DNA from 3 places in the Desulfomicrobium macestii genome. Region 3 is predicted to be linked to each of the others. Evidence: predicted binding sites of a transcription regulator. Region 3 holds the regulator's gene; each other region holds the start of a gene.
The links. The regulator sigma-54, encoded in region 3, starts transcription at its own class of promoters, with help from an activator protein. The targets are predictions, from matches to a motif close to CTGGCACGGNNNNTGCTT.
Positions count from the first base shown of each region.

Region 1: the regulator sigma-54 is predicted to act here: its motif matches at 1,177-1,194, upstream of nifJ (pyruvate:ferredoxin (flavodoxin) oxidoreductase).
Region 2: the regulator sigma-54 is predicted to act here: its motif matches at 929-946, upstream of modB (molybdate ABC transporter permease subunit).

Region 1 is NZ_JADBGG010000008.1:31,930-34,196, forward strand. Features, by position in the region: gene nifJ (pyruvate:ferredoxin (flavodoxin) oxidoreductase) at 1-1,104, opposite strand, end outside; gene H4684_RS06880 (hypothetical protein) at 1,950-2,153, shown strand; gene H4684_RS06885 (sigma-54-dependent transcriptional regulator) at 2,150-2,267, opposite strand, start outside.
Region 2 is NZ_JADBGG010000019.1:5,273-7,539, forward strand. Features, by position in the region: gene H4684_RS12525 (KilA-N domain-containing protein) at 1-146, opposite strand, end outside; gene H4684_RS12530 (hypothetical protein) at 143-358, opposite strand; gene modB (molybdate ABC transporter permease subunit) at 1,006-1,677, shown strand; gene H4684_RS12540 (ABC transporter ATP-binding protein) at 1,725-2,267, shown strand, end outside.
Region 3 is NZ_JADBGG010000026.1:43,062-45,328, forward strand. Features, by position in the region: gene hpf (ribosome hibernation-promoting factor, HPF/YfiA family) at 1-424, opposite strand, end outside; gene rpoN (RNA polymerase factor sigma-54) at 495-1,922, opposite strand; gene lptB (LPS export ABC transporter ATP-binding protein) at 2,029-2,267, opposite strand, start outside.

The sequences.
Region 1 (2,267 bases), on a different contig from region 3:
CTCCTTGGAGCCCAGGCCATAACGGCCGGCGACGATCTCGGGCATCTCCCCGCGTTCCATGTAGGCAGTGCAGATATCCTTATACAGCGGATCGCCCTTGGCGCCGGGCTCCTTGGTGCGGTCGAGCACGGTGATGACGGAAGCCGTGGCAGGCAGAACCTGCAGGAAGTACTCAGGCAGGAACGGACGATACAGGCGGACCTTGACCAAGCCGACCTTCTCGCCCTTGGCCAGGAGGTGGCGCACCACTTCCTCGATGGTTTCACAGGAAGAACCCATGGCCACGATGACGCGCTCGGCCTGAGGATGACCGACGTAGTCGAAAGGCTTGTAGGAACGACCGGTGATGGACGTGACCTTCTTCATCTGCTCCACCACGATGGAAGAGAGTTGATCGTAGTAGACATTGGAAGCTTCGCGGCCCTGATAATAAATGTCGGGATTCTGGGCGGTGCCGCGAATGGACGGATTGGCCGGGCTCATGGCGCGTTCACGGAATTCGGCGATGGCCTCGTGATTGACGACCTTCTTGATGTCTTCGTAGTCGATGACTTCGATCTTCTGAATTTCGTGGGAAGAGCGGAAGCCGTCGAAGAAGTGCAGGAAGGGGATGCTCGATTCAATGGAGGACAGATGCGCGACTAGGGCCAGATCCATGCATTCCTGCACGGAACTGGAAGCCAGCATGGCGAAGCCGGTCTGGCGACAGGCCATGACGTCCTGATGATCGCCGAAGATGGACAGGGCATGCGCGGCAACGGCGCGTGCGCTGACATGGAAGACGCCGGGAAGCAATTCACCGGAAATCTTGTACATGTTCGGGATCATGAGCAAAAGGCCCTGGGAACAGGTAAAGGTGGAGGTCAGCGCGCCACCGGCCAGGGAACCGTGCACAGCACCGGCAGCGCCAGCTTCGGACTGCATCTGGCGAACCATGACCTTCTGATCAAATATATTGAGGCGCCCTTGCGCGGCCCACTCATCAGCGATCTCGCCCATGGTGGAGGAAGGGGTGATCGGATAAATTGCCGCCGTATCGCTCATCGCATAGGCGATATGAGTGACTGCGGTATTTCCATCCATGGTTTTCATATTTTTTGCCATGTATCTTCTCCTAAAAGCCAAGTTGTTGTTTTCAAGCGATATCGCAACTTTTCTCGTGCTTCCGTTCGCTTTAAACAAGTTTTGTGCCACATAACCAAAACCACCTAACCAACTGAAATAAAAAAAACTTATGAGACAGTGATCGTATTTGTCATAGCCCCCCTTCCGGTTTGTCTGAAAAAAAAGACAATAAATATTTTTCCCTGGAAATAGCACGTTAGTTCGGGAATGCAAACATACAACTTCAATCCGGTTAACGCGCTTAATTGGCTGGTTAATGGTCAAAAAAGGGATTTTGGGCAGGTGTCCGTTTTTTCGGACAAACCTTTCGACAAAATCCCCTAATCAGTTCCGACAAAGGAAAATTGACGCTCAATCCCAAAAATTCCCACACCTGCCGGGCCCCCTCGGACGAACCGTTACCAGGATCGGGGCCATGCCGCTGTCCGATTTTCCGGACTCGAATTGATCCCGCCAGTGTAATACAATTTGGTTGACTAAACAACCATTTTTCTTCAGTCTCGCTTCAGACTCGTCCTGCGGGACCATGAACAGGCACATCCCATGGACCTGCGGAAGTTTCAAATTTGGAAGAATCGTATCATCCTGACGCGACCGGTGTTTCAAATTTGCACAAAAATTCTCATGAAATATTGAGCCCAAGAAGCGAAAGCAAAAAATAACATCTGCGGCAACATCCTGAAAAAGCGGATTTATTTGGATGCCGTGAAAGAATGAAACACGATACGGCAAAGTCGTTGGCAGCAATTTTGCACAAAAAATGAAACAGGCAGCTTGCCAGGAAGGCAAAAACTGCTTTATATATGGTTATCTGGAGGTTTAACATGAAAGGAAAAAGCATAACGAAAAATGGCGTGATTCGAGGATTGTCGCAAAACGAAACGATGCAGCTGTCACAACTGCTGACCCCGATGCAAAAGCAGCGCATCAACGACGGCGACAGTGTCCTGGTCAAGACGGAATATATCGTTGATTCCTGGAAAGAATACTGGCTCGGAAAAGAGCAGGACGAAGAACAGGATTACTAGGCTTCGATATCGTGCTTTTTGAGCATGGCATAAAGGTGCGACCGTGAAAGCCCCGAGACTGCCAGCATCTTCTGAATATCCTTGCCGTGGCTGCCCACGAGCCTGAGCAGATAT
Region 2 (2,267 bases), on a different contig from region 3:
CAATTGCGAATGAGGTCGTCAGTGTGCTCCGGATTCTTCGACTTTGCGATGTCGGTGAGCGAGATGTAGTCCTCGTCCTGTCGACGAATCACGGTGATCTTGGTGCCCCGGACGTTGATTGTGGTGTCGGAGGTTTTCTTCTTCATTCCTTGGAACCCAAGTGTCCGAGAACACCCATCAGGGCCTCGTCAGTATGCCTGGCCGCCAGTTCAACGGCGTTTGAAACATGGTGCAGCACCAGCAAGAATGCTTCAGTATCCCCGTCTTCCAGACATGCATTGAGCATTCCCGCCGCCAAAGCGGGATCTTCCCGGTACATTCTGATGGCCACTTCATCAAAAGGCTTTGTAGCTCTCATTTCTTCCTCCGTTTATAGTCGGCCCTGTATTCCCTGGCCCGCTGATTTCGTGGCAAAAGGCTTCCCTCACGAGTCAAAACGCGCACCCTTTATCCACGGATTCCCGCAGGCACGGCATCCGTGACATTCCGTTGCATGGAGCGACTGGCGACCGCGATATTCATCTTCCACCTCCTCTGGCCAAAATTGCTCCGGTGAGCCGGAATGAAGTCCTGGATTTAATGAAGAAGCAAAGATATGGACATACGGCGCATCGTGTACCGCTGCGACACTGAAGCTACGAAGTTTGCGGTATGCGCAGGGCTGAAGTATGGGATACTTTGGAAGAGAATGACGCGGCATTGCAAAAATATTCGAAAATGCTCGATATCTGCAATCACAATATCTACGTTTATGTATCCTGCTGCAAATATGTAGCAATCCACATCGTATTCCGTCCAAAAATGAGCGGATATCATCGCATATCCCGGTCACGCTTTTCCGTGCTACCGTGACCGCCTTGTGGCCAACGGGCCGGAAAGCTAATGAATCCTATAGACTGATCAAGCGGCGCCGGGGACAACTCACCTGTCGGCCCGGTTGTTGCTTCAGAGCCGGCAAGCACCCACGGCGGAACACCGCCCAACCCTCGCCAACGGAACATGCGAATGGACATGACCTTTCTCTTCCCGGTGCAGCTCAGCCTGCGCGTGGCGGCTCTGGCCACCCTCACATCCCTGGTCTTCGGGGTGCTCTTGGGCTGGGTCTTCCACCGCTACCGTTTTCCGGGCAAGGAACTGCTCGATTCCATCCTGAGCCTGCCCATGGTGCTGCCGCCCACGGTGCTCGGCTATTACCTCATCGTGCTGCTCGGCCGGAACGGTTTCGTCGGGCGCTGGCTGGAATCGACTTTCGGCGTGACGCTGATCTTCACCTGGCAGGGCGCGGTGATCGCCGCCGCCGTGGTTTCCTTTCCGCTCATCTTCAAATCCTCCCGAGCCGCCCTTGGCGGCGTGGAACGCAAGTACGAGGACGCGGCCCGGACCATGGGATACCCTGAATGGCGCGTTTTCCTGCGCGTTTGCCTGCCGCTGGCCGCGCGCGGCATTCTGGCCGGGACCATGCTCGCCTTCGCCCGGGCCATGGGCGAGTTCGGAGCCACTCTCATGATCGCGGGCAACCTGCCCGGCCGCACCCAGACCCTGTCCCTGGCCGTGTACAGCGCCACCCAGGCAGGTCACGACGACCTGGCCGCGCAGCTCGTGCTGCTCATTTCCGTGCTCTGCACCCTCATCCTCTGGGTTTCGGGGCGGCTCCTGACACCACGATGGCAGGCCTGACCATGTTCGTGATCAGCCGCACCGCAAGCTCCCATCCCGAGGCATCCATGCACCCACGGACCGCACCGCAAGCAACGGCCCGGACCATCTCCTGCGACATCGACACGCGCGTGACCGCTCCCGGCGCCGAGTTTCGCCTGCGGGCCCGCTTCGAGGCGCCCGGACGACGCATCGCCCTCTTCGGCCCCTCGGGTTCCGGCAAGAGCCTGACCCTCATGGCCCTGGCCGGACTGCTGCGGCCCCAGCGCGGCCGCATCGAGGTCTGCGGCCGCACCTTCCTCGACACCGCCTCCGGCGTGAACGTCCCGGCCCGCAAGCGCAACATCGGCATGCTCTTTCAGGATTACGCCCTCTTCCCGCACCTGACCGTGCGCGACAACGTGTCCTTTGGCCTCAAGCCCATTTTCGGCCCCCTGAAGGCGGCGCACCGCGAGCGCGTGGACGAACTGCTGGAACTGTGCGGCCTGACGGCCCTGGAAGGCCGACGCCCCGCCCAGATCTCCGGCGGCCAGCGCCAGCGCACGGCCCTGGCCAGGGCCCTGGCTCCAAGCCCCGACCTGCTCCTGCTGGACGAACCCTTCACCGCGCTC
Region 3 (2,267 bases):
GCGCGGCTTCTTCAACGATCATGGGCTTGGGCGAGAAGTCGTCGGTCTTTTGGATGACCGGCTTGCGCTTTGCATCCGCGTCGTCCTCGAAACTCCCGGCGTCCATGCGGGTGCTGTCGCTGCCGCCTTTGCGTCGGCTCTTGTCCTTGTCGCGGACCTTGCGCATCTGGGCCTCAAGCTTGTCCCAGACGAGGTCGACGGTGGAGTACATGTCCTCGCTGTCTTCGCGGGCGGAGATATGTACGTTCTTCCCCGTCAGCACTATATCGGCGATATGCCGGAATTTCTCCACTTCGAGATTGACCTGCAGTTCAGCGTCGGGGGTGCCGGCCGTGAATTTGGCGAGCTTGCCGAAGCGGTCTTTGGCGTATTTGCGCAGATGGTCGGAAGGATCGAAGTTTTTGAAATTGAAGGTAATCCTCATGGAAGCCTCCTCGATTGTTGAGGGTCAGCCCTTTTTGCCGTCCGGAAGGGGCGGCCCAAAGGGCGGGATGTCAAAAAACCTGTTTGCGCTTGGATGAGGAATCGATCCCCAGCACTGCGCGATATTTGGCCACTGTTCGCCGGGCGATGTTCACGTCCAGCCGTTCTTTCAGCACCGCGGCGATTTTTTCGTCGCTGTAGGGGTGCTTCGGGTCTTCCTCGCTGACCATTTTCTTGATGATGGCCTTGACCGATTCGGATCCGACCTGAGTTCCATCATCCATTTCCAGCGCGGAATTGAAGAAAAATTTCAGTTCCACGATGCCGTGCGGGGTGGCCACGTATTTGTTCGTGGTGATCCGGCTGACCGTGGATTCGTGCATTTCAATGTCGTCGGCCACATCCTTGAGGATGAGCGGTTTGAGCTTGGTCACGCCGTGTTCGAAAAACCCCCGCTGAAACCTGACAATGCTTTCAACCACTTTGTATAATGTTCTTTGCCTTTGGTGCAAGCTCTTCATGAGCCACATGGCAGAGCGCATCTTGTCATGCAGGTATTCACGGTCCGGGCCTTTGACCGCGAGGTGCATGTCGTCCATGTAGTAGGGGCTCAGCTGCAGCTTCGGCAGGCCGTCGTCGTTCATGACGATGACGAAATCCCCTTCGTATTCGTACACGAAGACATCGGGGCTGACATATATGGTGCTCTCGCTGCCGTAACTGGCGCCCGGCATGGGGTCCAGGGACTGGATTATGTCCAGATAGGCCTTGAGGTCCTCCATCTGGATCTTGAACTTGCGCAGGAGCGGTTTGTAGCGGCGCTTCTCGATGTCTTCGAGATGATCCCCTACCAGGGAAAGCAGGATGGGATCGTCCTGGCCCAGCATTTCCAGCTGGATGAGCAGGCATTCCCGAGGAGACCGCGCGGCCACGCCCACGGGATCGAAGCGCTGCAGACGATGCAGCATGGACTCCACCAGGGCCAGGGGAGAGAGCGTCTCGGAGGCGATGTCCTCGGCGGTGCTCATCAGGTAGCCCTGGGAATCGAGGTTGCCGATGATGGCCTCGCCGATCATCTCCTCTTCTTCGGTGATGTTGGACAGACACAGCTGCCACAGCAGATGACCGTCCAGGGAGGGCTTGCCCGAGAGCCTGGCCTCGTAGGACATCATCTCCTCCAGGGCCTCGGTCTCCTTGAACTGCACTTGCTTGGCGGTGCTTGAAAAATCGCCGAGGTAGTTTTCCCAGTCCGCGTTGCGCATCAGTTCCGCGTCTTCGTAGGAGACTTCCGGGCGTGTTTCGGCCGGAGCCTGGATTTCGTGCTCCTCGGAAATTTCCTTGACCCCCTCCTCAAGCATGGGGTTCTCAAGCAGCTCCTGCTGAACGGCTTCGAGAAGCTCGAATCTGGAGAGCTGAAGCAGCTTGATGGCCTGCTGCAGCTGCGGTGTCATGACTAGCTGCTGCGTCAGCTTGAGGTTTTGTCGGAGTTCAAGGCCCATAATTGATTTGGTTTCACCGTGTCAGAGGATTGCAGGCTAAAAAACTACCCAGTAACGAATCTGCCATAAAGCTTAGGCCCTGGCAATCCTTGGAAAATCGTGTCCGCTAGAGGCTGAATCCTTCACCGAGGTAAACCTTGCGCGCGCCCGGGTCGGCGACGATCTCTTCCGGGCTGCCGTTCAGGATGATGCGGCCGTCGTGGACAAGGTATGCACGGTCGCAGATCTGGAGCGTTTCGCGAACATTGTGGTCGGAGATGAGCACGCCGATGTTCTTGTCGCGAAGGTCCCGGATGATGGCCTGGATGTCGTCCACGGCCAGGGGATCGATGCCGGCGAAGGGTT